2 regions of the Aerococcus christensenii genome follow, and region 1 is predicted to be linked to the other one. Evidence: a T-box and tRNA genes for the amino acid it is inferred to sense, from the RefSeq annotation. Region 1 holds a T-box; the other holds one or more tRNA genes.
The links. A T-box is a leader RNA that pairs with one kind of tRNA and senses whether it is charged. The one in region 1 lies ahead of ileS (isoleucine--tRNA ligase), so its partner is inferred to be a tRNA-Ile.
Positions count from the first base shown of each region.

Region 2: it has a tRNA-Ile gene. The T-box ahead of ileS (isoleucine--tRNA ligase) is inferred to sense a tRNA for this amino acid. The anticodon was not compared.

Region 1 covers NZ_CP014159.1:168,962-185,016, forward strand. The annotation lists gene AWM71_RS00775 (5'-methylthioadenosine/adenosylhomocysteine nucleosidase) at 1-297, opposite strand, end outside; gene AWM71_RS00780 (hypothetical protein) at 327-602, opposite strand; gene AWM71_RS00785 (NUDIX hydrolase) at 605-1,150, opposite strand; gene AWM71_RS00790 (LysM peptidoglycan-binding domain-containing protein) at 1,338-2,879, opposite strand; gene AWM71_RS00795 (SH3 domain-containing protein) at 2,918-3,430, opposite strand; gene nox (H2O-forming NADH oxidase) at 3,858-5,204, opposite strand; gene AWM71_RS00810 (cold-shock protein) at 5,480-5,689, opposite strand; gene ileS (isoleucine--tRNA ligase) at 5,692-8,475, opposite strand; T-box leader at 8,518-8,727, opposite strand; gene AWM71_RS00820 (DivIVA domain-containing protein) at 8,806-9,549, opposite strand; gene AWM71_RS00825 (YlmH family RNA-binding protein) at 9,561-10,337, opposite strand; gene AWM71_RS00830 (YggT family protein) at 10,360-10,623, opposite strand; gene AWM71_RS00835 (YggS family pyridoxal phosphate-dependent enzyme) at 10,646-11,311, opposite strand; gene ftsZ (cell division protein FtsZ) at 11,315-12,610, opposite strand; gene ftsA (cell division protein FtsA) at 12,644-14,011, opposite strand; gene AWM71_RS00850 (cell division protein FtsQ/DivIB) at 14,152-15,396, opposite strand; gene murG (undecaprenyldiphospho-muramoylpentapeptide beta-N-acetylglucosaminyltransferase) at 15,408-16,055, opposite strand, start outside.
Region 2 covers NZ_CP014159.1:717,645-733,699, forward strand. The annotation lists rRNA gene AWM71_RS03370 (16S ribosomal RNA) at 1-1,293, shown strand, start outside; tRNA gene AWM71_RS03375 (tRNA-Ile) at 1,373-1,446, shown strand; tRNA gene AWM71_RS03380 (tRNA-Ala) at 1,473-1,545, shown strand; rRNA gene AWM71_RS03385 (23S ribosomal RNA) at 1,712-4,618, shown strand; rRNA gene rrf (5S ribosomal RNA) at 4,686-4,801, shown strand; tRNA gene AWM71_RS03395 (tRNA-Asn) at 4,814-4,887, shown strand; tRNA gene AWM71_RS03400 (tRNA-Thr) at 4,900-4,972, shown strand; gene AWM71_RS03405 (LysR family transcriptional regulator) at 5,178-6,086, shown strand; gene AWM71_RS03410 (DJ-1 family glyoxalase III) at 6,182-6,760, shown strand; gene yidD (membrane protein insertion efficiency factor YidD) at 6,760-7,026, shown strand; gene glmM (phosphoglucosamine mutase) at 7,283-8,650, opposite strand; gene AWM71_RS03425 (CdaR family protein) at 8,722-9,741, opposite strand; gene cdaA (diadenylate cyclase CdaA) at 9,734-10,588, opposite strand; tRNA gene AWM71_RS03435 (tRNA-Tyr) at 10,781-10,861, shown strand; tRNA gene AWM71_RS03440 (tRNA-Gln) at 10,870-10,941, shown strand; gene apf (aggregation-promoting factor) at 11,246-11,899, shown strand; gene AWM71_RS03450 (carbamoyl phosphate synthase small subunit) at 12,246-13,319, shown strand; gene carB (carbamoyl-phosphate synthase large subunit) at 13,363-16,055, shown strand, end outside.

The sequences.
Region 1 (16,055 bases):
TACATCGTGATAAAGAGTCTCTGTTCCTAAGACCACATCTCCTACATTCAAGTCCGGATGCAAGGCACCTGCTGACCCAGAATTGATTACCAAATCAGGCCCTAATTCACAGACTAAAGTCGTCGCCATGGCCGCATTAACCTTGCCGATTCCAGATTGAGCAATGATCAAATCATGGCCTGCATAAGTTCCCGTCCACAAGGTTACTTGAGCGACTTGGCGCTTTTCTAAGTGAGGAATAGTCTCCACGTAGTAGTTCACTTCGCGACTGAGAGCCGCTATAATTGCAATTTTCATTTTCATATCCTTTCTTTGGGGCTTCTGTCTTACACAAAAAAGGCAATGTAGGTCACAATAATAATTCCTACCGTCAAAGAGATAATGCCGATATTTAAGAAACTATCCATTTTTTCAGAAGAGTTTTTTTCATGAAAACGTCTATTTTCAGAATCAACCTCTTCCAGGCTTTCCCTCTCCCTTACTTCCTTGTTCTTCTTTTGGAAAAGTCCTTTCTGTTTCCAGTTCTCCCAAAAGGAAGAGGCCTTTCCTTCGCTTGTTCTTTCGCGATAGCTCTTTCTTGTAATTAGAGGATCTTTTCTCACGCTTACCCTTCCTTCATGTACTCTATTTCTAACTCTCGAATCGCATAGGCCGTCTTCATATCCGTAATTTCTCCCTTTTCAAGGGCTTCTCTGGCTTCAGCGAGACTAAGCCAGACTTGTTCAATATGTTCATCCGCATCTTGGGGGCGTGGATGAGCCACCTTATGCAAATTCTTTGCCCGATAAACCGTTAAACATTCTGTTGACCAGCCTGGAGAAGGATAAAGATTAGCGACTTCTTTCCATTCTTCTGCTTGATAAGTCGTTTCTTCTTCCAATTCTCTTTGTGCAGAAAAGAGGAAGTCTTCCCCTTCTTCCACCATACCGGCAGGAATTTCTAATAAGGCTTCTTCAGCCGGTTTCCGAAATTGTCGCACCAACAAGAGCTTATCCTCTTTGGTTGCAATGATGGCTACAGCTGGGGAATGCCGCACAATTTCCCGATAAGATACCGTTTCATTTTGAAGTTCAACTTTCAAACGTTCCAAATGAATAATGCTTCCCTCATAAATATCTTCTTTGCTTAGTGTTTTTTCTCCGAATTTCACACGAATACTCCTCTCTTTTTTGATCTGACATATTAATTTCAACATTCTCAATATACCACAAAACCAGTTGAAACTTTACACTTCTGTGCCTTTTTAAATAAATATTTACTCTAGACAAAAAGCCTCCACCGAATTTCTTCAGTGGGGCTTTAGAATCAAATGCTATAAAGTTTCAAAAGACCTTCTCTTAAAAGACCTTGTAGAAAGGATGGCTTTCTTCAGATACCGATTGTTCCACAACCAGAGCATCCCTATCATAAGTCGTTCCTCCCATAGCCGACTTCTTCCCTTTAGGAAGGATCTGGAGAGCGGCTCCGCCATGTGCCTTGCCTTTGCCGATGATGCCATAGCTATAACCCTTGCTTCCTTCTTCAGCATAACGAGCCACTTGTTCGTTTGGTGACACCAGTCCTGCTTTATTGAAAATATAGGTTTCTCCGCGGTCATTCTGCCAAGCACCGGCTATACTTGAAAAGTCGCCATGATCAATGGCTGTCAGATCAATACCAGAAGCAGCATGTACCTCAGGTTGGTTCACTTTCAATTGCCATTCAATATGATAGGACTCAGGATTTGCATCATGTACCAAATAAAAGCCTTGATACTTAGAAGTATCCATATGTTTATTCCCATAAGCGATAGCTTCTTCCTTAGAAGCAAAGGTCTTACACATCAAAGCAGTCGGCTGTTTCTCCCGAAGCTTCCCAACTTCCTCAAAGCTAAGAACCGCCACATCTTGTGAAGAGGCCTCATCTTGTGAGCTTGGGGTTTCTACCTGAGGAGTCGTTTCTTCTTTAGCTGGGGTTTGAGTGCCCTTTGAAGGTGCCTCTTCTTTTGGAGCTTGACTCGTCGTTTGGAGGGGTGAAGAGCTTGTAGCAGGATCAGCGACAATCAAATGATCCCCTGGATAAAGCATAAAATCATCACCCAGTTTGTTCCAAGCCATGAGGTCTAGAACAGAAACTCCATAGCGGCGACTAATCTTCCAGAGAGAATCTCCGGCTTGAACCGTATAAAGAGACGCAGAGGAAGTCGGAGAAGTTTTTTGAACTTTCACAGCGGGTTGGACTTTTCCTCCGTCCTTTAATTCCCAATCAATGATGAAATCTTGACTACCCTTTTGACGAACATAGAATTGACGATACTTCCGCCAGTTAAAGATACTCTTTCCATAATCAAGAGCTTTTTGAACGGAATCAAAATGATGGACATCCCGAACAAAAGCTTTCTGAGTATTGACTTTCACTGGACGAGCGGGGGTTGGAGTCGTTACTGGACCCGTCACTTGAAGCTTGTCGCCAATCTGAAGCATGGTTTGCCCATTCACGCCGTTCCACCGCATCAAATCTGCCACGGACACACCACACTTTTGGCTAATCCGCCACAAGGAGTCGCCCGCTTGAACGGTATAGGTACCTTGCATTTGAATAGGCTGAGCGGATGGTGTAGCGACTGCTGCTTTCTTCGGCGTTCTCAATTCCCATTTCAAGACAAACTGCCGAGGTCCTACATAAGAGACGCGGTATTGCTTGTATTGCGACCAATTCGCATGCGCTTGTCCATAAGACATCGCCTCATTCACACTTGAAAATATGCGATTTTCTTGTTGCCACTCTCCTGTAACGGCATCCACAGGTTCGCTATCTACCGCTTGTAAAGTAATTGCAGATAACAAACTCACAGAAGCTAGAGAGAGCCATTTATTAAAACTCTTTTTATTAGTTCTCATCTCTTATTTACTCCTTTCTATAAAGTTTATGATAGTTCTTATAAAGGACTAATTGCAATATAACGTCTATTTCCTGAACCACCGATATAACTAATCCATTGATAACCCTCTGATTTTAAGACTTTATCATAATAAACACTCATTCCATTATCATAATAAGCCAGTTCTGGACTAGATAAACTTGGTTCTCCTCTCACTTCCTTTCTTGAGGTGAAACAATAAGTCCCCTTGGATGGCAATTCTTCTGCAGAAGAACCCGAGTGAGGATTTGAAGGATTATCCTCGGATTGATTCAACTTGTCAATCGCAATATATCTTCTGTTTCCTGAACCGCCTATATAACTAATCCATTGATAACCCTCTGCTTTTAAAGTCTTATCATAATAAACGCTCATCCCATTATCGTAATAAGCCAGTTCTGGACTAGATAAGCTTGATTCTCCTCTTACTTCTTTTCTTGAGGTGAAATAATAAGTTCCTTTTTCTGGAAGTTCTGTGCTGTCATTCGAATGTTCTGAATTTCCTGAGTTTCCTTTTTTGAGTTGTTTGATCGCTTAAGCTATTCTCTTTTCTGTCTGTTTGATCACTAGGACCGTTAGCCTCTTTTTGAACTTTTAATTCTCCAATTTTCTGAATAGAGTCTACACTAGGTTTTGCTACTTCTTGCGCAGACACTTCTTGAGCATTCACTAAAGACATTAATACTAACGAAGAACATATAACGCTACATTTAACAAGATTCTTCAATATACAATTTGATTGTTTATTTTTATTAATAAAAATTATCTTTTCAATATATTTAGAGAATAATAGCGCGCCTGTTCTCCGGCATTGAGTGTACCCTTTTTATTATAAATAATCAAGGTTTTTCCCCTTTTATTACAAGAGTTTCCTAACTTCTTTACTAAAAATTTACTAAATCATAAAATGAAAAAAACCGTCTTAAACAAAGACGGTTTCGAATACAAAATTGTTGTTTTAATTCTTATCTGCCGTTAAAGCCGCCATGGTGACATAATTATATGGCTGGTTGTAATGTGGCAAGAAGAAGATATCTAAGAGCTGTAATTTGTCCATGGTGATTCCTTCTTGGATAGCTAAGGAGAACATGTGAATGAGTTCATGCATGTCATAGTGGGAAGCTAGTTGGGTACCGACAATGCGGTTAGTTCCTTTTTCATAAACAATGCGAATCTTAACTGTCGCATTCTTCTCAGCTGGCATGAAGCCTGGAAGTTGAGTATCTTCATAGTCTACATATTTCACATTAACGCCGAATTTTTCAGCAGCCTTCACACTCAAACCAGTAGACACTAACTTAAGATCAAAAATGTCAATACCGTTAGAGCCTTGAACTCCTGCCCCTTCAATAGCCGTACCAGCAGCATTATGTGCACCTACGATTCCGCTACGTACAGCGTTAGAAGCTAAGGCAATGTAAGTTGTTGCTTGTAGGGCGTTGGAGTAGTTCGTTGCACAGTCACCGATTGCGAAAACATCTGGATCTGAGGTTTGGAAGCCACGGCTAACAAGATACGCCCCATTGGCAAATCTTTCGAGATGGTCGCCACCTAAAACGGAATTTGGACGGAACCCAATACAGTTAATAATAGCATCTGCATCGTATTGTCCCTTGTCTGTCTTGAGACCACACACACGTCCATTTTCGCCAAGGTATTCTTGCGCAAATTCACCATAGTGAGTTTCAATCCCGTGTTCTTTCAAGTTCTTGTCCATTAAGGAAGAGAATTCTTCATCATAGTAGCTTGCTAAGCAAGTATCTGCAGCATCAAAGAGAAGAACTTTCTTTCCACGACGTGCAGCAGCTTCAGCGATTTCAACACCGATGTAACCTGCTCCAACAACGGCTACAGTCTTCACTTCATTCTTCGCTAATTCTTGATCAACAGCCATTCCTTCTTGGAAGAGTTTTAAGAAGTGAATACCTTCTAAGTCTTTTCCTGGTAGGTTAGGGGCAATTGGTGCAGAGCCTTCTGCCAAGATTAATTTGTCGTAGCTCTCTTCAATAGCTTTGCCGTCTTTGGAAGTCGCATAAACGACTTTCTTGTCAAAGTCTACCCGGTCTACACTTGTTTCAAGGGAGATGCGAGCTCCTTTGGCTTCGAAGTCTTCAGGTTTAGTATAGAACAAGCCTTTATAGCTGTCGATTTGACGACCTACCCATAAAGCGGTCCCACAGCCTAAGTAAGAAAGGTTTGTATTCCGATCAATCATGACAACTTCATTGCCTTCACCATAATTGTCCAAAAGTGTATTTGCAGCAGCAATCCCTGCATGGTTTGTCCCAACAATAACAAATTTCATTTTTTTGTCCTCCTTGGATTTTTATTACAAGTTCAGTATATCACTAAATTTTGAAAGCGATATCTTTTCGAACAAAAATAACTATATTTTGTACTATAAAAACACTTATTGCATAGCAAATAATATATTCTCAAACAATATAGCTTTTATAGTCGTAGGATTCCCCCTATTTTTAAACATTTTAAGGGTTTATTTCGTCATTTGTATCGTCTAGACGGCCTTTAGGCAAAAAAAGCGTACATTCCTTATACAAGGAATGTACGCTTTCATATTTTTTACATTAATTGAAGGGCGACCGCTTGAGGGCCTTTTCTTCCAGGGGCGACTTCAAAAAGGACACTTTGGCCGACTATTAGTGAAGGGGTATTCAATCTTTCAAGTGCTGATTGATGAATAAAAATCTTTTCTTTGGAAGGATCATTTTCTATCACTAAATAGCCATAGCCCTTTTGCGCATTGTAACTTTCCACATATCCTTCATACATGACTAATCTTCCTCTGCTTGTAAAACTTCAGGGAAATGATCAATGACAATTTGAGCACACCGTTGACAAAGCGTTGGTGCTTGTTCGCAACTTCCTACCGATGGATAGACCCCACGGCAGCGTTCACACACTTGCCCTTCTGCTGGTGTCACAACTAACTTGAAGCCTTCGTAATCATCAGCGGAGCTTGGCGCTTGAGCTTGATCAAGAATTTCCAATTGAGAAACCATCAAGTAAATCCGCAAGTTTTCTCCCACTGCTTCTAGGAAGGATTGACAATCCGCATCGGCATAAATGTGAAGACGAGCTTCTAGTGATTTGCCGATAACTTTCTCATTACGGGCCGTTTCTAAAGTTCGGTTCGTTGCATCACGGAACTGTAAGAACTTATGCCAGAAAGTAGAAAGCTCTTCTGCATTTTCGTAATGTTCGACTTCAGGGAAGTTAGCAAGTTGAGCATAGTCTTCCTCTTCTTGTAAGAATTCCCAAATTTCTTCCGTCGTATGTGGAATAATCGGCGTTAATAAGATGGTCAATTTCTTAGTAACTTGATACATAACCGTTTGCATATTCCGACGTTTCGGATCATCTGCTAATTCAATATAGGTCACGTCTTTGGAATAGTCGAGATAGAAGCTGGACATCATTTGCGTTAAGAAATTCAAAATTTGTTGAATAATGGTATTGAATTCAAATTGATCGTAAGCTTCTCTCACTTCTTCCACTAAATGATCTAATTCTACTAAGATAAATTGATCAATAGGATCTAAGTCTTGATAAGAAACGCTATTAGCTTTAACATCAAAATCACTTAAATTTCCTAACATAAAGCGGAGGGTATTCCGAATTTTACGGTAAGATTCAGAAACTTGTGCCAAAATATCATCCGAAATCCGAACATCATAACGTGAGTCCACTGAAGTCACCCAGAGGCGAAGAATATCTGCCCCACGTTGATCACAGACATCATTAGGAGAAACGGTATTCCCTAGAGATTTACTCATCTTCCGACCTTCCCCATCATTCACAAAGCCTTGAGAAATGACTTGTTTATAAGGAGCTTGTCCATTAACTGCCACAGAAGTGAGTAAGCTGGAATTAAACCACCCGCGGTATTGGTCAGAACCTTCCAAGTACATATCAGCAGGATAGACCAGATGCTCTTCGTTCTCTAAAACGCCTGCCCAAGAAGAACCAGAGTCAAACCAAACATCCATAATATCTTTTTCTTTGGTGAATTGCCCATTTGGAGAATGTTCACTGGTAAACCCTTCCGGTAAGAGATCTTTGGCTTCTCTTTCAAACCAGACATTAGAACCATATTTTTCAAAGAGTTGGGCAACATATTCCGTTGTTTCTGGCGTGATGATTGGGGTTCCGTCTTCAGCATAGAAGATTGGAAGCGGAACGCCCCATACTCTTTGTCTGGAAATGACCCAGTCTCCACGGTCACGAATCATATTGTAAATCCGTTTTTGTCCAGAAGGATGCCACCATTTCACCTCATGATTGATGATAGATAAGGTTTTCTCCCGAATCTTGTCTACGGAACAGAACCATTGTGGAAGGGCTCTAAAAATAACTGGCTTCTTGGTTCGCCAATCATGTGGATAAGAGTGGGTGAAGTATTCTAACTTGAGAAGGGCTCCTTTTTCTTTGACGATTGAAATGGCGAGTTTGTTTCCTTCTTCATAGAACATTCCTTCAAAACCTGGAGCTTCCTCGGTAAAGCAGCCTTGGTCATTCAATGGAGAAAGGATTTCCAAACCGTAAGCTTTTCCAATTTGGTAGTCATCTTCCCCATGTCCAGGAGCGGTATGAACTAAACCAGTCCCGGTATCAGTAGTGACATGCTCCCCATTCATCACCAAAATATCCCGATCATAGAAAGGATGTTGGGCTACCATGCGGTCTAATTCTTTTCCTTGAATTTCTTGAACAATTTGGTAATCTTCCCATTCGAATTTGCCCACTAAGCTTTGTAGCAAGTCTTTAGCCACTAAATAGTGGTGCGTACCTATCTCTACTAAGACATAAGTAATACGTGGATGAACACTGATCCCCATGGAAGCTGGCAAAGTCCATGGCGTGGTGGTCCAAATGACAAATTCTGTATCTGAAGGTAATTTGCCAAAGGTTTCTTTAGCTTTATAAGCCACATAGATACTTGGTGTTTCCACATCTTTATATTCAATTTCTGCTTCGGCTAAAGTGGATTCACTGGAAGGAGACCAGTAGACAGGCTTATTGCCTTGATAGATAAGCCCGTTTTCAGCCATTTTCCCAAAGACACGAATTTCTTGGGCTTCGAAATCTTTGCGGTAGGTAACATAAGGATTCTCCCATTCACCAGATACGCCTAAACGTTTAAAGTCTTTGCGTTGTTGATCCACTTGCTTGGTGGCATATTCTTGACAGATTTTTCTAAAGGTAGCTGTGGATAAAGCTTTTCTATCCACACCAGAATTCGTCACTGCTTGTTCAATTGGAAGACCATGCGTATCCCATCCAGGAACATAAGGGGCATAGTAGCCTTCCATAGCCTTGGAACGAATAATAATATCCTTACTGATCTTATTCATAGCATGCCCAATATGAATATTGCCGTTTGCATAAGGAGGGCCATCATGAAGAACAAAAGGTTGGTTATCTTTGTTCTTCGCTAAGCGTTGCTCATAGACATGATTTTCTTCCCATTCAGCTTGTCTTTGGGGTTCTTTTTGGGGTAAATTTCCCCGCATTGAGAATTTAGTTTTCCCTAAGTTTAGCGTCTCTTTCATTTTCATTGCCACTCACTCCTCTTCTTTAATAAAAAAAGCACTTCATCCGCAAGGGACGAAGTGCTCCGTGGTACCACCCAATTTTGTAGAATTCTCTACCTTAAAGTCTTAACGCGACTGAACGTCATAACTTACTTCATTTTCAGTTAAGAAATCATTGAAGGATAATAAAATCAGTGCCATTATCTAACTCACACCTACTTAGATTCGCTTGGAATAGCGGGCTGACTTTACCTTGTTTCAATTCATTTTGTATTGTTCCTATTATACGGAACAGTTCGTATTTTTTCAAGTTTATCGATGACATTATTTTTCCAAATAATATGAAAGAATCCTCTATTCCTGGTCTTCATTCTTATCGACTTTCTCGCTCTTAGGCTTCTCTTCTGTTTCTTGTTCACTCAAACGGACTTCTTCGGCTTTGAGTAAATTTTCAACCTCACTTGGTAACACTGCTTTGACATTACCTGTACTTTGGTTAAGAAATTCTGCTTCCACTTGTTTTTTCTGAGCTTTTTCCAATTCTTGATCAAAAACTAAAGCGCCATGATGGTCCCGAATAGGAAGGTTATATTCTTCCAAGATTTGCTTAAGCGTTGGACATTCCACAGCTTGTTGTGGAACATCTTTAAAAAGATCTTGCCATTTAGGATCATCCAAAACTTGCTTGGCATTATTAATTAAGCCTTGCATTTGGAAAATATAGTAGCGTGAAGTTTCCCGAAGCTGGGCTTGTTCATTCAATAAATCCATTGCCTGATCACAAACCTTAGTCATGATTTGTTTAGCTGTTTCTTCAGCTCGCTTAATAATAAGATCCGCTTCATCTAAACTGGTCTCTCTTAACCGATCTGCAGCTTGTTGAGCAACCATAATGGAACGATTCACTGTGGCTTCTTTCTCATGTAAATCATCTAATTTACTATTAGCCTCATACAATTCTTGTTGGAGATGCTGGTTATTCATTTCTAAAGTGTTCATCATAACACTAAGTTCATTGAGATAAGCATCTACCTTTTGGCGGTCATACCCGCGCATTTTACTAGGAAACTTGTGGTTTTTTATCTCATTTGCTTGCATATGTATTCCCCCTACTGATTGGAATAACGTGTGACTTGGAGGCGAAGCTTTCCCTTTTTGGTTTCTGATAGGACGGCCTCTAGTTTCAACCGCCCATAATGCCTCAAAGAGAGAACGTCTCCTACCTGAACTTCGTGACTTGGCTTAGAAGCTAAGGTCCAATTACATTTGACCTCTCGATTATCAAAAGCTACTTTCACCTTTTGCCTAGACAAGCGGAAGCCTTCACTCAACAAAAGATCCTGTCTCAGGGAAGCCACGCTGATTTGAAAAGATTGTCCATCCTCTTTTCTGTCTAATAATTGAGAAAAAGGAACTTCTTGCAGATGAACAGAAGCATGTCCGATACGTTGGACTTGCGTCATGAGATAAGGTGCTAAATCTTTCTCTACGATAAATTGCCATCTCTCTCCATCTTGAAGAATGTCCCCCAATCGATCTCGCTGAATCCCTTGACTAAGCAAGCTTCCTAAGAGTTTGCGATGACTTAATTTTTCAAACTTCTTGGGATACTCTACCTCTATCAAAGTTAATTCAAGAGCCGATCTATCGACTTCTTCATAGTAAGGACAAATCAATAATCGTTGATTCTCTGCTCCTTCATAACCACCATCCCACACCAATTTCAAGGTCTCTGAATTTCCAAGCAATTGCTTAGCAATCACCTGCTGGCGTGGATTAAAAAAGTGAGTTAATTCCGGACGATAAGACCGTTCTACGAATTGAATTTTATGCGCGAGATCTGCTGTAAACTCTCGCTCTTCTGGTCGATAGTGATCTAAATACATCTCTTTCTCACATCAAATCTTATCACAAAAATACTAAAAACAAACTGGTTAAGCCCCTCATCGCTAATTCCAAAACAAGGATCGCAATTAATGGAGAGAAACTTATTCCGGCTAGAGTAGGAATAAATCGATCAAATATTTCAATGTAAGGAAGAACAATTCGATTCAAATACTTTCCAAATTGACTCTCTCTTCCGTTAGGTAACCAAGACATCAAGGCCCAAATCACAATTAAAAAACTATACGTTTGTAATAAAAAATATAAAGTTTTGAAGATTAAGATCATGCTTGACTGAATTCCTTTCTTTTTACTGGAAGAAGGCAGAACCTACACGAACAAAGCTGGCTCCTTCTTCAATGGCAATCTGATAGTCGCCACTCATTCCCATGCTAAGGTGTGTGCAGGGAGCCCAAGGCAGATGTTCTTCTGCGACCTGATCCCGGCACTTTCTTAATTGGCCAAACAAGCGGTGTTGTTCGCTAGCACCCACTCCTTGTGGGAGCATCGTCATTAAACCAACTACTTTCACTTTGGGATAATCGGCTAATGACTTGATAAAATCTATAACCTCTTCTTCCTTTATCCCATGCTTACTCTCTTCGCCTGAAACATTCACTTCTACAAAGCAAGCAATGGGCTGATCCGCACGTTTATTAATTTCTTTGGCGATCTTCAAACGGTCTAAAGCATGAAAATAATCGATGTGATTAATAATATCTTTTACCTTTCGAGATTGCAAAGGGCCGATCAAATGCCACACAATATCATCGGCCATTGCTTCTTTCTTTTCAAGCAAGCCTTGAACATAGTTCTCCGCAAAGTGCCGAACGCCTGCTTGATAAACCTCTTTTGCCTCTTCAACACTATGGTATTTAGAAACGCAAATCAGCGTGGTCTCGTGAGGAGGGCACGCTGATGCTGTTAGGGTATGAACAGTTTCCATTAACTGTTTGGCTCGACTTTTAATCGTCATGAATTAACGACGACGCTTTCTAAAGAATGGTGGCGTATCTAATTCATCATCTTCACTCACATTATCATAATTAGTGTCATTTGATGTATCAAAATGACGAGAAGAATCTACTGGTGCGCCGTAAGAAGGACGACCAGTCGGTTCAAAAGAATCTTGGCGAAGAGGACGTGAGTTATCATAAGTAGGCGTTACTTGTTTTTCTTCAAAGTATTCTGGACGATTGCCTAAATCTCGGCTAGTAGGTGCGGATTGATAACCACTTGATTGGTTAGGACGATTGTTTTGACGTTGAAGATTACGTTTTTTCTCTTCTTGTTGACGTTTTTGACGACGATCAGGATCAATTCCTGTTGCAATAACTGTGACAATGACTTCATCGTCTAAGTTTTCGTTAATTGTTGTTCCGAAAATAATGTTAACTTCAGAAGAAGAAGCAGAGCTTACAATTTCAGCAGCATCTTGGGCTTCAAATAAGGTAAGGTCTTCCCCACCGGAAATATTTAAAAGAATTTGTTCAGCCCCATCGATGGAAACTTCTAACAATGGAGAAGAAATAGCTTTCTTAGTAGCTTCAGCTGTACGATTTTCACCGGAAGCTGTTCCGATCCCCATCAAAGCTGTCCCTTGATCTTGCATAACAGTTCTCACATCCGCAAAGTCCAAGTTCACATAGCCTGGTGAAGTAATTAAGTCAGAAATTCCTTGAACCCCTTGTCTTAAAACATTATCCGCTTCTCCAAAGGCTTCACGCATTGGAGTCTTCTTGTCAACAATTTCTAACAAGCGGTTATTGGAGATCGTCACTAAGGTGTCCACATATTCCTTCATGTTAGCAATACCTTCAGCAGCAGAACGACCACGTTTAGGTCCTTCAAAGGTAAATGGACGGGTCACAACCCCAACGGTCAAGGCGTTTAATTCTTCCTTAGCAATACGAGCAACAACTGGTGCAGCCCCTGTACCGGTTCCACCGCCCATTCCGGCAGTGATAAAGATTAAATCTGCACCTTGTAAAGCTTCACGAATTTGGTCTTCGCTTTCTTCAGCGGCTTTTCTCCCTACTTCAGGTTGTGCCCCAGCACCTAATCCGCGAGTTACTTTAGGTCCAAGATGAATCTTGTTTTCTGCTTTTGAATGCGCCAAAGCTTGCGTATCTGTGTTGGCCACGATGAATTCAACGCCCTTAACCCCTTCTAAAATCATACGGTTAACAGCATTGTTACCACCACCACCAACGCCAATGACTTTGATGTTAGCATTATTATTACATTCTATTGTGTTATCGAATTCTAAATCCATTCTACATCCTCCCAGTATCTCTTTATCATGATCTTAATTAAATATATCATCGATAATGTTACGAACCTTTTGCATAAAGCCACCGTCTTCACTACTGATCAATTGCTTCACTTTCTTTTCGTAACTATTTTCTTTAGTGCTTTCTTGCCCATAGCCTTCTTCAGAATAGGAAGGGGCGACATGATCAGCAGGCTTAGGTTCATACGAACGGTGTTCTGTCGGATGAAGTGGCTGTTTGGCCTGCTTTGAACGTCCTTGGGCAACGTGATAGATATCAGGTAACTTCGCTGCATAAGCTACAATCCCATAAGCCGTCGTATAGCTTGGGTTTCTTAACCCAACTTCTTCTGGAATATAGAAGCGTGCTTCTTCTCCTAAGATAGACTCTGCTAACTCTACAGCCCCTGGTAAAGAAGAAGCTCCCCCTGTAATTACCAATCCTCCAGGTAAATCAAAGGCTTCTACTTGATCCAAAGCTTTCTTCAAGGTTTCATAAATTTGCTGTAGCCGCGCTTCAATAATTTCAGCGAGATACTGTTCATCTACTTTCGTAGGCTCTTTCTTACCAATTGTTTCCACAGGGAAATACTCATCTGGTCGAGCCTTCTTAGATGATGCATAGCCATACTCTAATTTAATGCGTTCTGCATTATCAAGTGTCGTGTTGAGAATGGTCGAAATATCTTTCGTTACGTATTCGCCACCTTCTTGATCGACATATGAAAACTTCAATTGGCCTTCATGTAATACACTTGCCGTAGATTGCCCACCGCCTAAGTCAATGAGGATAGTTCCAAAATCTCGTTCATCTTCTGATAAAGCAACTTCAGCATTGGCTAATGGTTGAACGACAAAATCTCCAATTACCAATCCTGCCTTTTCCACGCAACGTTTAATGTTATGAATAATGGTCTTAGGTCCAGTAATCATACTTGCGTATAATTCTAATCGAACACCAATCATTCCTCTTGGATCTCGAATACCATCAAAGCCGTCTACTATAAACTCTTCTGGTACAACAGAAATAATTTCTCTCTCTGGTGGCACCGCACGTACTTTTGCTGCAGATAAAACATTATAAATATCCTTATCTGTAATTTCACGGTTTTCACCAGAAACAGCAATCATCCCATAACAAGGTTCAATATTGATTTGATTGCTAGGCACCCCCACAATCACTTCATTGATCTTGATATTTGATTTTTGCTCGGCTTGACTTACTGCACTTCTAATCGCTTCGACGGTTTTATCGATATCAACAATAACCCCTCGACTTAAGCCTTCAGAGCGTTGACTACCTACGCCGATAATATTTAAACGTTGATTAACATTTTCGGCAACAACGACTTTCACGGAAGTGGTTCCAATGTCTAACCCTACATATGTTTTTGGTCGAACCATATGATTGAAACCTCCTATTTTAATTCTTATTTAGTTAGATATGACTATATCGAAATTATTTTAACATAAAGAACGGTAAGAAGAAACGAATTTATTCTAATTCTGTCTCTAAAGGACCAAATTCTCACGGTTTAGACATCTTAATTCTGAACCGGTTGACGCCGTTTGGGTTTTTCGACAGATGTTGACTCTTCCGTTTGCTTTTCATTCCATTCTTTATCTTGAATACTAGTGGAACGTTTTTTGACTTTATCTTTATTTTCATCCCCACGGCTCTTTTCTTTTTCAAGATCTTTTCGCGTGCGATAAGGTCTGCCATAACGTTGAATATAGCGTTCTCTTTCTTCTGGAGAAGCAAAGGGATCTGTTAGCGGAGTCTTCACTTCGAAGAAAATACCAACTTCCATATTAATGATTCCCTTTTGATTCTTAAGACTCTTAACAATTTGATTATAGTATTGCATTCTTTTTGCAAAAGATTCCACAAAACCAACGACAATATTGCCATCTTTCATCTTAAACGCAATATGGTGTTGATAAATTTCATCAGAAACATTGTCCACTTCTTCGATTTGAGCAAGAATATCATCACTTAGCTTGCCTAACTGACTCGCTAACTCTGGTATTTCATCTTCCCCAAATCCAACCAAATTAGGAACATCTTGTTCCCCATAAGGCAAGGGATCTGTTAGTGTTTGTTGGTTTTCTAACACAGGGCACTTAAAATCTTCCTTATCGATATATCCGACTGCTCGAAATTCTTGAACATTGAGTCGAACCGAAAAATTATCTTCGGCAATCACTTGTGCCTTTTGAACACTCGGATATTGTGCCCGTAAGCGCTCAGTTACTACAGGAGTTTCCTTTTCAATGCCTAAATAAGACATATTCGGTTTTAAACCAGAAGTGAATAAAAGTTGTTCATCCGCAACCAATCGATTCCCGCTCACTGTAAGACCTTGTACCCGATTAAACGGAGAAAGCCACCAGGAAGAGAAAGCAATGATTCCTACGCAACAGAGTCCTATCCCAAAAGAAGGCCAGTGAAATCCTTTTTTGATAAAGGAGACATGTTCTTTTTCAGGAACTTCTTTATCTTTTAATGAAGCTTTCTTTTGAAGACTTTCTTTCTTCTTTCTGTAAAGGTGATGTAAGTTTCTTTTCTTTAAAAGCTGATCACACTTATCCAAAATTCCTTCTTGTTTTTCTGTAGAAAAGTTTTCTTCATTTGCCTTTGAAAAAGGATCTGTTTTTGCTTTTTTATAAGGACTTTCAGCATCATCCTTTTTCTCTGAATCTTCTTTTTCTGTCTGATGGCGCTTCATTTGTTCCTGTTCAAAGCGCCGCTTAGCAGAACGTTTCGCTTCTTCATTCCAATCAAGCATCGTCCCACTCCTTATTTTATCAATTTTTCAATCACCGAAATTATGCGATCACTCGCATCTGGAACGCCCATCTTTTTTGATTGATGACTCATTTCGATACATTTTCCTGGATTGGACATAAGATCATCGATAGTAGTTAACAAACGATGAGCCGATAAATTTTCTTCCAGAATCATAATCGCTGCATCTCTTTTAGCCAAGCTTTCCGCATTATGTTGTTGATGATTATTCGTAACATTCGGACTTGGAATCAAAATACTTGGTGTTCCTACAGCGGTTAGCTCTGTTAAAGTCGTTGCCCCACTTCGACAAACCACAAGGTCCACTTTTCTTAGCAAGCTTGGCATATTGTGGATATAAGAAACGACTTTTACCTTGTCCATTTGCTGGATATCTGGATAGCGCGTCATTAACTCTTTATAATAGATCTCCCCTGTTGCAATCAAAGTCTGGTAAGGTTGATCTTTGAGTTCAGGGAGCATTTCTTCTACGACTTGATTAATACGTTGAGCCCCCCGACTCCCTCCAAAAATTAAAAGAGTAGGGCGGTCATTTCGTAATCCAAATTCCGTAAGATCTGCTTTTTCTGTTCGCTCCGCTACTTCTTGGGCCCGAGGATTGCCTGTAAAGACAATCTTCCTTTGGGCTTTTTTAGAAAA
Region 2 (16,055 bases), 550 kb from region 1:
AGTTGGCGAGGTAACGGCTCACCAAGGTGATGATGCATAGCCGACCTGAGAGGGTAATCGGCCACATTGGGACTGAGACACGGCCCAAACTCCTACGGGAGGCAGCAGTAGGGAATCTTCCGCAATGGACGCAAGTCTGACGGAGCAACGCCGCGTGAGTGAAGAAGGTTTTCGGATCGTAAAACTCTGTTGTAAGAGAAGAACAAATTGTAGAGTAACTGCTACAGTCTTGACGGTATCTTACCAGAAAGCCACGGCTAACTACGTGCCAGCAGCCGCGGTAATACGTAGGTGGCAAGCGTTGTCCGGATTTATTGGGCGTAAAGGGGGCGCAGGCTGCTTCTTAAGTCTGATGTGAAAGCCCACGGCTTAACCGTGGAAGTGCATTGGAAACTGGGAAGCTTGAGTACAGAAGAGGAAAGTGGAACTCCATGTGTAGCGGTGGAATGCGTAGATATATGGAAGAACACCAGTGGCGAAAGCGACTTTCTGGTCTGTCACTGACGCTGAGGCCCGAAAGCGTGGGTAGCAAACAGGATTAGATACCCTGGTAGTCCACGCCGTAAACGATGAGCGCTAGGTGTTGGAGGGTTTCCACCCTTCAGTGCCGCAGCTAACGCATTAAGCGCTCCGCCTGGGGAGTACGACCGCAAGGTTGAAACTCAAAGGAATTGACGGGGACCCGCACAAGCGGTGGAGCATGTGGTTTAATTCGAAGCAACGCGAAGAACCTTACCAAGTCTTGACATCCTTTGACCACTCTGGAGATAGAGTTTTCCCTTCGGGGACAAAGTGACAGGTGGTGCATGGTTGTCGTCAGCTCGTGTCGTGAGATGTTGGGTTAAGTCCCGCAACGAGCGCAACCCCTATTGTTAGTTGCCAGCATTGAGTTGGGCACTCTAGCAAGACTGCCGGTGACAAACCGGAGGAAGGCGGGGATGACGTCAAATCATCATGCCCCTTATGACTTGGGCTACACACGTGCTACAATGGATGGTACAACGGGCAGCGAGCTCGCGAGAGTCAGCGAATCCCTTAAAGCCATTCTCAGTTCGGATTGTAGTCTGCAACTCGACTACATGAAGCCGGAATCGCTAGTAATCGCGGATCAGCACGCCGCGGTGAATACGTTCCCGGGTCTTGTACACACCGCCCGTCACACCACGAGAGTTTGTAACACCCGAAGTCGGTGAGGTAACCTTTTGGAGCCAGCCGCCGAAGGTGGGACAAGTGATTGGGGTGAAGTCGTAACAAGGTAGCCGTAGGAGAACCTGCGGCTGGATCACCTCCTTTCTAAGGATATTATGGAATACACATTACGTTTTCTTTGTTTAGTTTTGAGAGGCCTATCAAACACATGTAATGGATCACCGGGCCTGTAGCTCAGTTGGTTAGAGCGCACCCCTGATAAGGGTGAGGTCGATGGTTCGAGTCCATTCAGGCCCATTAGAAGAATAAAAGTTATTCTTTTTGGGGGATTAGCTCAGCTGGGAGAGCGCCTGCTTTGCAAGCAGGAGGTCAGCGGTTCGATCCCGCTATTCTCCATAGCAAGGGAAACCTTGCAACTTGTTCTTTGAAAACTGAATACTATAGTAAATTCCACCTTATTATTTCTACCAGGAGATAATAAGGAAACAAACCAATTTTTACCAAGCGTAAAAACCGAAAAAGAGTTTTAAAAAACTTTTCGCAATCATACAACTTAACCAGTGGTTAAGTGAATAAGGGCGTACGGTGAATGCCTTGGCACTAGGAGCCGATGAAGGACGGGACGAACACCGATATGCTTCGGGGAGCTGTAAGTAAGCTTTGATCCGGAGATTTCCGAATGGGGGAACCTCATTGTTTTAATCGACAATGGCAAGTAAGTGAATACATAGCTTATGATGTGGTAGACGTGGTGAACTGAAACATCTCAGTAGCCATAGGAAAAGAAAGAAAAATCGATTTCCTAAGTAGCGGCGAGCGAACGGGAAAGAGGCCAAACCAAAGTGCTTGCACTTTGGGGTTGTAGGACTGAAGGAAGGTATGACAAGATCTAGCCGAATGATTTGGGAAAATCAATCGAAGAAGGTGAAAATCCTGTAGGCGAAAGATCGCGGCAGCCTGTCAGTATCCTGAGTACGGCGGTACACGTGAAATTCCGTCGGAATCCACCGGGACCATCCGGTAAGCCTAAATACTACCTAGTGACCGATAGTGAACCAGTACCGTGAGGGAAAGGTGAAAAGCACCCCGGGAGGGGAGTGAAAGAGTACCTGAAACCGTATGCCTACAAGCAGTCAAAGCCCGTTAAAGGGTGATGGCGTACTTTTTGTAGAACGGACCGGCGAGTGACGATAGCAAGCAAGGTTAAGCGGAAGAAGCGGAGCCTTAGCGAAAGCGAGTCTGAATAGGGCGTCAAGTTTGTTGTCGTCGACCCGAAACCAAGTGATCTACCCATGTGCAGGGTGAAGGTGTGGTAAAACACGCTGGAGGCCCGAACCCACGTCTGTTGAAAAAGGCGGGGATGACGTGTGGGTAGCGGTGAAATTCCAATCGAACTTGGAGATAGCTGGTTCTCTCCGAAATAGCTTTAGGGCTAGCCTTGGATGATGACTATTGGAGGTAGAGCACTGTTTGATCGAGGGGTCCATCTAGGATTACTGACATCTGATAAACTCCGAATGCCAAAAAGTTTTAGTCCAGGAGTCAGACGGCGAGTGATAAGATCCGTCGTCGAAAGGGAAAGAGCCCAGACCACCAGCTAAGGTCCCAAAGTATCAGTTAAGTGGAAAAGGATGTGGGGTTGCACAGACAACTAGGATGTTGGCTTAGAAGCAGCCATCATTTAAAGAGTGCGTAATAGCTCACTAGTCGAGTGACCCTGCGCCGAAAATGTACCGGGGCTAAACTGAACACCGAAGCTGTGGATCCGTGAGGATGGTAGGAGAGCGTTCTATAGGCAGAGAAGCTGGATCGTGAGGACCAGTGGAGCGTATAGAAGTGAGAATGCCGGTATGAGTAGCGAAAGACGGGTGAGAATCCCGTCCACCGAATGACTAAGGTTTCCTGGGGAAGGCTCGTCCTCCCAGGGTAAGTCGGGACCTAAGCCGAGACCGAAAGGGATAGGCGATGGACAACAGGTTGAGATTCCTGTACTTGTTTTATTTGTTTGAGCGAAGGAAGGACACAGGAGGCTAAGCTGAGCGCGGAGATGGAAAGACGCGTCCAAGCAGTAAGTGTGATGGTGAGTGAAAGGCTTGCCACAGAGTACACAAGCTGTGACGGGGAGAGAAATCAAGTATCGAAGCAGCCGATGTCACACTGTCAAGAAAAGTTTCTAGTGAGAATAAAGCAACCCGTACCGCAAACCGACACAGGTAGTCGAGTGGAGAACACTAAGGTGAGCGAGCGAACTCTCGTTAAGGAACTCGGCAAAATGACCCCGTAACTTCGGGAGAAGGGGTGCTGACCGCAAGGTCAGCCGCAGTGAATAGGCCCAAGCGACTGTTTATCAAAAACATAGGTCTCTGCCAAATCGGAAGATGACGTATAGAGGCTGACGCCTGCCCGGTGCTGGAAGGTTAAGAGGAAGGGTAAGCTTTCGAGCGAAGCTCTGAATTGAAGCCCCAGTAAACGGCGGCCGTAACTATAACGGTCCTAAGGTAGCGAAATTCCTTGTCAGGTAAGTTCTGACCCGCACGAAAGGCGTAACGATTTGGGCACTGTCTCAACGAGAGGCTCGGTGAAATTGTAGTACCAGTGAAGATGCTGGTTACCCGCGACAGGACGGAAAGACCCCATGGAGCTTTACTGTAGGTTGATATTGAATGTTTGTGTGACATGTACAGGATAGGTAGGAGCCGAAGAGATCGGGACGCTAGTTTCGAAGGAGGCACCCGTGGGATACTACCCTTGTGACATGACCATTCTAACCCGCGACCATAATCTGGTCGGGAGACAGTGTCAGTCGGGCAGTTTGACTGGGGCGGTCGCCTCCTAAAGAGTAACGGAGGCGCCCAAAGGTTCCCTCAGAATGGTTGGAAATCATTCGAAGAGTGTAAAGGCAGAAGGGAGCTTGACTGCGAGACCTACAAGTCGAGCAGGGACGAAAGTCGGGCTTAGTGATCCGGTGGTTCCGCATGGAAGGGCCATCGCTCAACGGATAAAAGCTACCCTGGGGATAACAGGCTTATCTCCCCCAAGAGTTCACATCGACGGGGAGGTTTGGCACCTCGATGTCGGCTCATCGCATCCTGGGGCTGAAGTCGGTCCCAAGGGTTGGGCTGTTCGCCCATTAAAGCGGTACGCGAGCTGGGTTCAGAACGTCGTGAGACAGTTCGGTCCCTATCCGTCGCGGGCGTTGGAAATTTGAGAGGAGCTATCCTTAGTACGAGAGGACCGGGATGGACACACCGCTGGTGTACCAGTTGTTCCACCAGGAGCACAGCTGGGTAGCTATGTGTGGACGGGATAAGCGCTGAAAGCATCTAAGCGTGAAGCCCCCCTCGAGATGAGATTTCCCATCTCAATAAGAGAGTAAGACCCCTGAAAGACGATCAGGTAGATAGGTTCGGAGTGGAAGCCTAGTAATAGGTGAAGCGGACGAATACTAATCGGTCGAGGACTTATCCAAAGGAAAAGTTGTATGACAAAAAGGAAGAAACTATAGATTCAGTTTTGAGCGAATAAGGCTCATATTGTGCGGTGACGATGGCAAGAAGGATACACCTGTTCCCATACCGAACACAGAAGTTAAGCTTCTTAGCGCCGAATGTAGTTGGGGGTTTCCCCCTGTGAGACTAGGACGTTGCCGTGCAATTCTTTTTATTCCGCAATAGCTCAGTTGGTAGTAGCGCTTGACTGTTAATCAAGATGTCGTAGGTTCGAGTCCTACTTGCGGAGTTTTTTATTTATGCTGCAGTAGCTCAGCTGGTAGAGCGTCGCCTTGGTAAGGCGGAGGTCGTGGGTTCAAGTCCCATCTGTAGCTTTTGTTTAAAAGCGTCAATTTTAATTGGCGCTTTTTTTGCAATATTGAAAAATTCAAAAAAAGTATTTTCATCATTTAACTTAATATTTTTGCTGTTATTTTTGTTGTTATTATTCAATAAATGTGTAAAATAAATTTTAATAGGTTTTACTAATGTTATGTTTTTATTGTTTAAATCATTAATGGTGAATGATGGAGTGGGAAAATGAATTTTCAAAAACTTAAGTATGCAATTGTTGTGGCTAATTCAGGATCTTTTCGTGCGGCGAGTCGTCGTTTATACATGGCCCAGTCGTCTTTGTCGACTGCGATTAAAGAATTAGAAGAAGAATATCAAATTCAAATTTTTGAACGGACAAAACGTGGGATATTTATTACAGAAGAGGGCAGTGAGTTTTTAACTTATGCAGAAGATATCCTATCTCAAGTAAAAACTTTAGAGCAACGCTATTTAGGGGATAATGATCGCCATATGTTTTCGATATCTGGGCAACATTATGATTTTGCTGCAGAAGCATTTGCTCGATTGGTGGATGAAGAGTCTGGTCGAAAAGACTGGAATTTTCGATTTTTAGAAACCTCAACCAGTCGAGTTATTGATGATGTGAGGCATTCTTATAGTGAGTTGGGTATTCTTTATTTAAATGATTCAAATCGTCGAGTCATTGAACAACATTTGGATCATTATGAATTAGTTTTTAAAAAGCTGGGCTTGTTTTATCCGCATGCCTTTTTGGGAAAGAATCACCCATTGGCTAACTTAAAAGAAATTTATTTAGAAGATTTGAAAAAATATCCCATTATAAAATTTGAACAAGCGAAGGGCTCTTCTTTACAATTTAGTGAGGAATCTTTAGAAGGCAATTTTGAAGGGGAACAAGTTATTTATGCCTCAGATCGAGCAACAGTGATTAATTTATTAGCTAAAACAAACGCTTATTTATTAGGATCTGGGATTGTAACCTCGCCTTTTAGTTTACTTGAACGTACGATTCCAATCGTAGATGGTGAAGTAAGTGAAATAGGCTATATTCAAGCCCGATATCGAAAAAACTCTGAATTAGCTGAAAAATACATTGATCATTTAAGAAAAATGGTTAAAAATAAAAAATAATTGGGTTCCTTTTAAAGAGTTTTTGGGGAAAAGGACTTCCCTTTACGAATAGGAAGAGAGCGCGTACAATAAGGATTGAAAAGGAGGATTATTATATGAAAGTAATGATTTTATTAAGTAAACATTATGAAGAAACAGAAGCCTTAACAGTTGTTGATTATTTAAGACGGGCAGATATCACGATTGATATGGTTGCTACAGAAGGCAACTTACAAACTGTAGGGGCGCACAATATTGTTATTTTAGCTGATAAATTAATTCAAGATGTGAACGCCAAAGATTATGAAATGATTATTACTCCAGGTGGCGTTGGCGGAACAGAAGCTTTGATGGCAAATAAAGAAGTTGTTCATTTATTCAAAGAACAGTTTCAATCAGATCGCTATTTAGCAAGTATTTGTGCTTCTCCATTAGTATTAGGGAAAGCAAAAATTTCTGAACATATCCGTGGAACCATTTATCCAGGTTTTGAGAAAAAATTGAGTTTTAAAGAATACATTTCAGATGAGCCTGTTGTTGTGGATAGAGAGCATCAAGTCATTACGTCTCAAGGCCCAGCAACGGCTGTGTATTTTGCATTAACTTTGATTGAAGTATTAAAAGGAAAGGAAGTACGTGATCAAGTGGCTAAGGGGCTATTGCTTCCTCAATTAGAAGATTTTATTAAAGCTTAATGAATAAAGTGTTTATAAAAGGTGTTCTATTTTATCAAAAATGGATTTCTCCTTTGTTTTCGCCTTCTTGTAGATATTTTCCGACGTGTTCGAACTACATGCTTCAATCTTTAGCAAAATATGGAGCTTTTAAGGGAGGACTTATGGGGATATTTCGAATTTTAAGATGTCATCCTCTCGCAAAGGGAGGAGTTGATCCTGTCCCAGATACGTTTTCTTGGAAGAAAAGTTTTAAAAGTAAAGATAATAATCATTTTCTTTTATAATTTAAACATGATATTTTAACTGTATTAGTGTTGGTGACAATCTTAGAATAGCCCAACACTATTTTTATTTTATAGTTGGACATTCTGATCAATAACATTAGGATTTTATGAGATATTTATTGGAATTTTAGCTTGTCATGAGGGATAAAAGAATAATCTTTATGAAAATGATGTGACCCCAAAAAGTTAGACTTTTTGGGGGTCACATCAGCTTTTTTTGAATACTAGATGGTTACTTTCCTTAGAAAGAGGACACTTAGTTATCGATACCGTAAAGTTCTTTGACTTTATCTGCGATGCGGTTAGCATAATTTAAGGCAAGATCATCTGTCGTAGCTTCGACCATCACGCGAAGAAGGTTTTGTGTCCCACTAGGACGTACAAGAATACGTCCGTCTTGGCCAAGTTCTTTTTCAACTTCTTTAGTGAGTGAAAGAATCTCTGGATGATTGGCTGCTTCAATTTTTCCTTCTCTTGTGACACTGACATTAACTAATTTTTGAGGATAGGTGGTCATTTCGTCTGCTAATTGGCTAAGTGTTTTGCCCGATTGCTTGAGGACATAGAGCAGTTGAATAGCTGTTAATAAGCCGTCGCCTGTTGTGTTGTGATCCATGAAGATAATATGACCAGATTGCTCTCCACCTAAGTTGTAGTTTCCTTCACGCATAGCTTCTACGACATAGCGGTCACCGACTTTTGTAGTGATATCTTTCATTCCAGCTATTTTAATTGCTTTATGAAAACCGAGATTAGACATTACAGTAGCAACGATTGTACTATTTTTTAATTTACCATGATCGTTGAGATACTTCCCACAAATATGCATAATATGATCGCCATCTATTAATCTTCCTTTTTCATCTACAGCTAAGCAACGATCAGCATCACCATCAAAGGCTACGCCAGCTTGCGCATTTTTTTCAAGAACAAGTTGTTGAAGTCTTTCTGGGTGAGTAGAACCTACGCCTTTATTAATATTAATGCCGTCTGGATTAGTGGCAATCGTTGTAAAATCGCATTCGAGGTCAGCGAACAAACGATTAACAAGTGGAGCAGAAGCGCCGTTAGCGGCATCTACACAGATATTTAAACCGGAGAGATTTCCAGCAATAGTAGATTGTAAAAATTCTAAATATTTAGCTGCGCCTTCAGGGTATTCACTGACAGTTCCTAAACCTTCTGCAGATGGTCTAGGAAGATTATCTTTTTCTTGTTTAAGATAAGATTCAATTTCTTCTTCTTGAGCGTCGGAGAGTTTGAAACCATCGCTTCCAAAGAACTTAATCCCGTTATCTTCGGCAGGATTATGGCTAGCAGAGATCATGACTCCTGCAACCGCTCCTGTTGTACGGGTGAGATAAGCGACAGCTGGAGTTGTAATGACGCCTAATTGAAGAACTTCGATACCGACCGATAAAAGTCCTGAAATAAGTGCGTGTTCGAGTAATTGACCAGAAATTCTTGTATCTCTTGCTACAAGTACTCGAGGGTGTTCATTGTTATCTGTTATATGTTGTAAAAGAACATAGCCGCCATATCGGCCAAGTTTAAAGGCGAGTTCAGGGGTTAAAATTTTATTAGCTTCTCCACGTACGCCGTCAGTTCCAAAATATGTTAACATAATATTCTCCTTTTTTTATTAACGCTATTTTACGCTTTCATATCTTACCACGATTAAAAAAGTTTGCCAAATTAATGTTGGGGTGGTGAGGTATAGGAAACATTTGGAGAATTAGAGTCTCCTTGCGAATATTCAGTACCAGGGTGCGGAATAACTGTCGCTTCAACCACTTGGGGTTCTATAGACTCTGCACCTTCTGGAAGTTTTAGAGGAATTTCTAGATGCTTGGTTTGTGTGATTCCTCGTAAATCAATAGATCCAATAATGGAAGAAACGGAAGAGAGGACTTGTTCATCGCCGAAGAGTTTAGCTTGTTGAGCGGACAAGTTGGTAAATTCATAAGAAAATCCATCTTCCTTATTGTCTATCTGAATATGAATTGGTTTAAACAAGCCATGTTTGCCAATTGTAACAGAAACCGTAACTTGATTAGGTTTAGAAGTGAGGTTTAAGATATTTCCATGAATATCTTTTACAATAATAGGTGCGGTTGTTTGAAAATCAGTAGAAATATTTTGAGGGAGTGAAACATCAACGGTGACGTGAGCAACTTTATCGAGATTTTCTTTGGAACCGGTTAGAGTCACTTCGTTGGGTTTGACTTGGCTTTTATGAATTTCATAACCTGGAGCAATTTGATCGTTATTAAAGTTAATTTCGACAGGATACGATTTAACTTCTAATTTTGCGATATCTACTTTAACACTGGAAGGCGATATTTTATAAGTAAGCTCTTTTGAAATATTCTCTAAAGTCAATTGAATGTAGTGAGATCCTTCACCTAAGTTTGCTAAATTTTCAGTTACAACTTTAAATTCTTTGGCTTGTAAGGTTTGATCAATCAGAGAGCTAGGTCCGCTAATTTCTACAGAAACAGTTTTAGGGATTCCTGTAATATAGTAATCATCCACATCTCCTGTAGCATAAACAGGGACTTCAGAAATATTTTCTATTTTTGTCTCATTGATATTAGAGAAAAAAGAGACGGGGTTATTATTGTAACGTTCTGCTTTGACGAAAATAAATAAAAAGATGGCTAACACTAAAGAAAATAAGATAACCACTAGTTTATTATCGTAGATTTTATTCATTTAAATCACCGTCATTTCTTTTAGAAAATAAATTTTTTAAAAGATGATTATTTTCTATACTCTGCTGAGTATTATTTTCAATCAAGTGTTCATGCAAGTTTTTCTTTAGATCTTCTGCGGAAAGAGAACGTAAAATTTTACCTTGATAAGTAATGGAAATATCTCCCGTTTCTTCAGATACTACTACGACTAAAGCATCTGTTACTTCTGATAATCCAACAGCTGCTCGGTGTCGAGTCCCTAATTCTTTTGGAATATCTGGGTTTTCAGAGAGGGGCAAAAATGAAGCTGCAGAGATAATTTTTAGATGGCGGATAATGACGGCCCCATCATGAAGAGGGGTATTCGGAATAAAAATATTAATAAGAAGTTGTTCGCTAATTTTAGCGTCTAAGGAAATACCGGTATTGGCATATTCATTCAATTCTTGAGTGGTTTCTAAGACAATTAATGCGCCGATACGACGCTTAGCCATATATTGACAGGCATGAACAATCTCTTCTATCATGTGATCAATAGGATCGGTTTGTGTATTTCGTAATTTAGAAACGCGGATACTTTGGCCTAACTGATCTAACCCATTACGAATTTCTGGTTGAAAAATAACAATGACACCAATCACTGCCCACTGAATAATGCTATTCATTATCCAATCGATAGTTTCTAATTGAAAGATCGTAGAGATCATTTTGAAAAGTAGAAAAATTAGAATACCGTTAAAAATATTGATGGCTTTAGTTCCTCGAATTAATTTTAATAATTGATAGATAATAAACCAGACGATTAAAATATCAATTAAGTCAAATAAATTTTTCCATGTGAAAATGTTTAGCCAAGTAACCCCCATCGCAAAGCCTCCTTAAAAGTCACATTTATTACCTTTTACAGTATACCACATGTTTCTAAAGGGAATTAGGTATCCAACAAGGGAAATGGAGAATTTGGAGCACTTTAAAAGAAACTTAAGCCATGAAAGGAAAAATAAAAAAAGACTTGATTTTAATAGACCGTATCGTGTATAATAATCAAGTGTTGATTTGGAGGGATAGCGAAGCGGCCAAACGCAGCGGACTGTAAATCCGTTCCTTCGGGTTCAGAGGTTCGAATCCTCTTCCCTCCATTTTTCGTTGGGGTATCGCCAAGCGGTAAGGCAACAGACTTTGACTCTGTTATGCGTTGGTTCGAATCCAGCTACCCCAGTATTAAACCAAGCGTGAAGCTTGGTTTTTTTATTTTCCAACGATTTTAGAGAGAATTTTATTACATACATATTACAATGCAACAGACCTGTTTCAATAACAAGGATAAGGTGACAAAGCAATTAAAGCCGATTAACAAGTGGCTCCATACTCTTCTTTTTGTGTTTTGGTCATGCTATGATAGTTTCTGTTGACAGGGAAAGGTCCTGTCGAATAAGAAACAGATCTAAACAAAGGCTATAAAGATCTATTCATTAAAAGATGAAAGAAATTAGCCAACTAAAAAAGAGAGGATTTTTATATCGATGAATTTAAAAAAGATATTAATTGGAACAACTGTTGTCTTATCTACATTTACTTTATTAACAGTAGGTGAAAGCTCACAAGCTCATGCCCAAGAGTGGAAAGCTCGTACAGTGGAAGAAATTAAAGCTGATTTTGAAACCAAAGAAAATGACGAGAAGTTCTACGTTATTAAATCTGGTGATACTTTAAATGCTATTTCAGAAGCAGCTGATGTAAAAATGGAAGATCTTGCTAAGATCAATAAAATTGAAAATGTAGATCTTATTTTCCCAGGAACTGAATTAACCTTTAAAGTGAATAAAGAAGGTAAAGTGGAAGAAGTTAAAGTCGCTCAAGAAGGACGTACTGTACAAACCTATACTGTAAATCAAGCTTCTACACGTACTTATCAAGCTCAAGCAACAGTTTCATCTCAAGCAAGTGCACCTGTTCAATCTTCAAGTGCTAAAGAAATTATTGCTCAACGTGAATCTGGTGGTTCTTATGATGCACGTAATGGTCAGTATATTGGTCGTTACCAACTTTCTGCAAGTTATTTAGGAGGAGATTATTCTCCAGCTAACCAAGAACGTGTGGCAGATCAATACGTAACAAGTCGATATGGTTCTTGGGAAGGCGCTCTTGCTTTCTGGAACTCTAATGGTTGGTATTAATCGCTTATTAAATAATGCATTGAAAAGTACAAGGAATTTCCCTTGTGCTTTTTCTTTTTTACGTAAAAATTTTAACAATTTCTAGAAAGCAGTGTCATAAATTAGCGTTATTTTATAAGAAAAAGAAATTTTCTCTAGCTAAGTTTTCTTTTGTATGGTATAGTGTCTAAAATAAATCCTTTAAAACTGTCCCGTGAGGCAGGCAAGGAGTCACGTGAATAATAGCTGGTGGTCTGTTTTTAGACTATCCGATTGATTATGTCCTAAAGTCTCCTTGTGTAGGAGATTTTTTTTGTGGAATAAATGTTCCTAAAATCGCGACGGTGAGTGCAAAGGAGAGATGAAAATGGACAAGCGTTGGTTAGTATTAGAAAATGGCCGAGTTTTTGAAGGGCAGGCCTTCGGAGCAGGTGGAGAGGTGATTGGTGAATTAGTATTTAATACAGGGATGAGTGGCTATCAAGAATCCATTACTGATCAATCCTATAATGGGCAAATTTTAACTTTTACTTATCCACTTATCGGGAATTATGGGGTCAATCGTGACGATTATGAATCCATTCATCCAACTTGCAAAGGGGTAGTGGTCTATGAATGGGCTAAACGTCCGAATAATTGGCGGTGTCAATTAACAATTGATGAATTCCTAAGAGCTAAGGGAATTCCAGGAATTTCGGAAATTGATACGCGGGCTTTAACAAAAATGATTCGTCAATATGGTACGCTAAAAGCTGTTATAACCAGTGATCCAGAAGTAGTAAAAACTTTTCCAAAGCAGTCACAAGAAATAGATTTAGCCAAAGATGGAGTTCGTCAAGTATCGACAAAGACGGCCTATTCTGCACCGGGATCTGGTCTTCGAGTGGTGTTGGTTGACTTTGGTTTGAAACATTCCATTTTGAGAGAATTAGCAGCTAGAAATTGCCACGTCACAGTAGTTCCTTATGACACAACCGCTCAAGAAATTATTGACTTAGCACCAGATGGCGTCATGCTTTCTAATGGACCAGGAAATCCGGAAGATGTTCCAAGTGCACTCGATATGATTCGAAGAGTTCAAGAAAAATTCCCTGTTTTTGGAATTTGTATGGGTCATCAGCTATTTTGCAAGGCGAATGGTGCCAAAACATACAAGATGAATTTTGGACATCGTGGATTTAATCATGCGGTGCGTTCATTTACAAAGGATACCATTGATTTTACTAGTCAAAACCATGGGTATGCAGTTAGTCGAGAAGATTTTCCTGAATGTTTGGAAATTACACATGAAGAAATTAATGATCATACCATCGAAGGAGTTCGCCATAAATGGCTTCCTGCCTTTTCTGTTCAATTCCATCCGGATGCTGCACCTGGACCACATGATGCCAACCATTTATTTGACGACTTTATTGAATTAATGGAAAAAGCAAAAAAATAACTGTTTAAATCTAATCTGTGAGTTAGAAAATAGGAGGAAAGAAATGCCGAAACGTAAAGATATTAAAAAAATTATGGTGATTGGGTCTGGTCCAATTGTGATTGGACAGGCTGCAGAGTTTGATTATGCAGGGACACAAGCCTGCCTTGCCTTAAAAGAAGAAGGCTATGAAGTGATTTTGGTGAATTCCAACCCTGCTACAATTATGACGGATAAAGAAATTGCGGATCAAGTTTATATTGAACCTATTACGCAAGAATTTGTTACCCGTATTCTCCATAAAGAACGGCCAGATGCTTTGTTACCAACTTTAGGTGGACAAACTGGATTAAATATGGCGATGGAACTTTCACGTTCCGGAGTTTTAGAGGAATTAAATGTTGAATTATTAGGGACTAAATTATCTGCCATTAATCAAGCAGAGGACCGCGAATTATTTAAGAATTTGATGAAAGAATTGGGACAACCTATTCCAGATTCTACAACGATTCATACAGTAGAAGAAGCGTTAGATTTCGCAAAAGAAATCGGCTATCCGTTGATTGTTCGTCCAGCCTTTACTCTAGGTGGTACAGGAGGCGGCCTATGTAACAATGAGGATCAACTTCGAGAAATTGCCTCTAATGGGTTGAAGCTCTCCCCAGTGACAGAATGTTTGCTTGAACGTTCGATTGCAGGCTATAAAGAAATCGAATATGAAGTGATGCGTGATTCAGCGGATAACGCCTTGGTTGTATGTAATATGGAAAATTTTGATCCAGTGGGAATTCATACAGGGGATTCTATTGTGTTTGCACCAACGCAAACCCTATCTGATCAAGAAAATCAATTGTTACGTGATGCAAGTCTTCAAATTATACGTGCTTTGAAGATTGAAGGGGGCTGTAATGTTCAATTAGCTCTCGATCCAAACTCCTTTAACTACTACGTCATTGAAGTGAATCCACGGGTTTCACGGTCTTCAGCGCTTGCTTCTAAAGCTACAGGTTACCCTATTGCAAAATTAGCGGCTAAGATTGCTGTCGGTCTCACTTTGGATGAAGTCATTAATCCAGTTACCGGAACCTCTTACGCGATGTTTGAACCTGCCTTGGATTATGTGGTGGCTAAGATTCCACGCTTCCCGTTTGATAAATTTGCTCAAGGGGACCGTCATTTAGGCACACAAATGAAAGCCACCGGGGAAGTTATGGCTATTGGTCGAAATATTGAAGAAAGCTTATTAAAAGCTTGTCGATCTTTAGAAGTAGGAGCTTGTCATCTTGAAAAAGATTATACAGAAGAAGTTAGTCAAGAAGAGTTAGAAGAACAATTAAAACATCCACAAGATGATCGTCTATTCTATTTAGGAGAAGCCTTAAGAAGAGGTATGTCTATCGACAAATTAGCAGAATTAACTCAAATCGATTCCTTCTTCTTAGAAAAATTAGGAAATATTGTTCATCTAGAAAAAGAATTAGAAGAGCATGTATTAGATGACTCTCTCCTTCATGAAGCTAAAGTGAGAGGATTTTCAGATAAGGAAATTGCTCAACTATGGAAAATGTCTGAAAAAGAAGTTCGAGATATTCGCCAAAAACACCACATAGCGCCTATCTATAAGATGGTGGATACGTGTGCAGCAGAATTTGAATCCAGTACGCCTTACTTCTATTCCACTTATGGGATAGAGAATGAGTCTGTGGTGTCTCAAAAACCTTCTGTTTTAGTCCTAGGTTCTGGTCCAATCCGGATTGGACAAGGAGTAGAATTTGACTATGCGACCGTTCATTCTGTTAAAGCTATTCAAGCAGCGGGCTATGAAGCGATTATTATGAATTCAAATCCAGAAACGGTTTCTACTGACTTCTCTGTCTCTGATAAACTGTATTTTGAACCGTTAACCTTTGAAGATGTGATGAATGTCATTGAATTAGAACGTCCTATTGGAGTAATCGTTCAATTTGGAGGACAAACGGCTATTAATTTAGCAGAATCTCTCGCTCAAGCAGGGGTTCGTATTTTGGGGACACAATTAGAAGATTTAGACCGAGCAGAAGATAGAGATCTATTTGAACAAACGTTGAAGCAACTTAATATTGTTCAACCTGAAGGGCAAACCGCAACGGATGAAGAAGGTGCTATTCAATCCGCTCATCGTATTGGCTTTCCAGTATTGGTACGTCCTTCCTATGTGATTGGTGGACGAGCCATGGAAATTGTGGATAATGAAGCGGATTTGAGAAACTATATGCGAACAGCTGTTAAGGCCAGTCCAGATCATCCGGTTCTTGTAGATTCCTATATTCTTGGGCAAGAATGTGAAGTAGATGCGATATGTGATGGCAAAGACGTCCTGATTCCGGGAATTATGGAACATATTGAACGCGCTGGGGTACACTCTGGTGACTCTATGGCTGTCTACCCTCCACAAAGACTTTCTCAAAAGGTTCAAGATACGATTGTAGATTATACCCAACGTTTAGCTAAAGGGTTAAACTGTTTAGGAATGATGAACATTCAATTTGTAGTTAAAGATGAACAAGTCTATGTGATTGAAGTCAATCCGCGGGCGAGTCGGACGGTACCTTTCTTATCTAAAGTGACAGATATTCCAATGGCTCAAATTGCTACGAAGGTTATCTTAGGAGAAAAATTGAAAGATCTTGGCTATCAGAATGGGCTTTATCCGGTGGCTGATCGGGTCCATATTAAAGCCCCTGTTTTCTCCTTTATGAAGTTAGCACAAGTAGATTC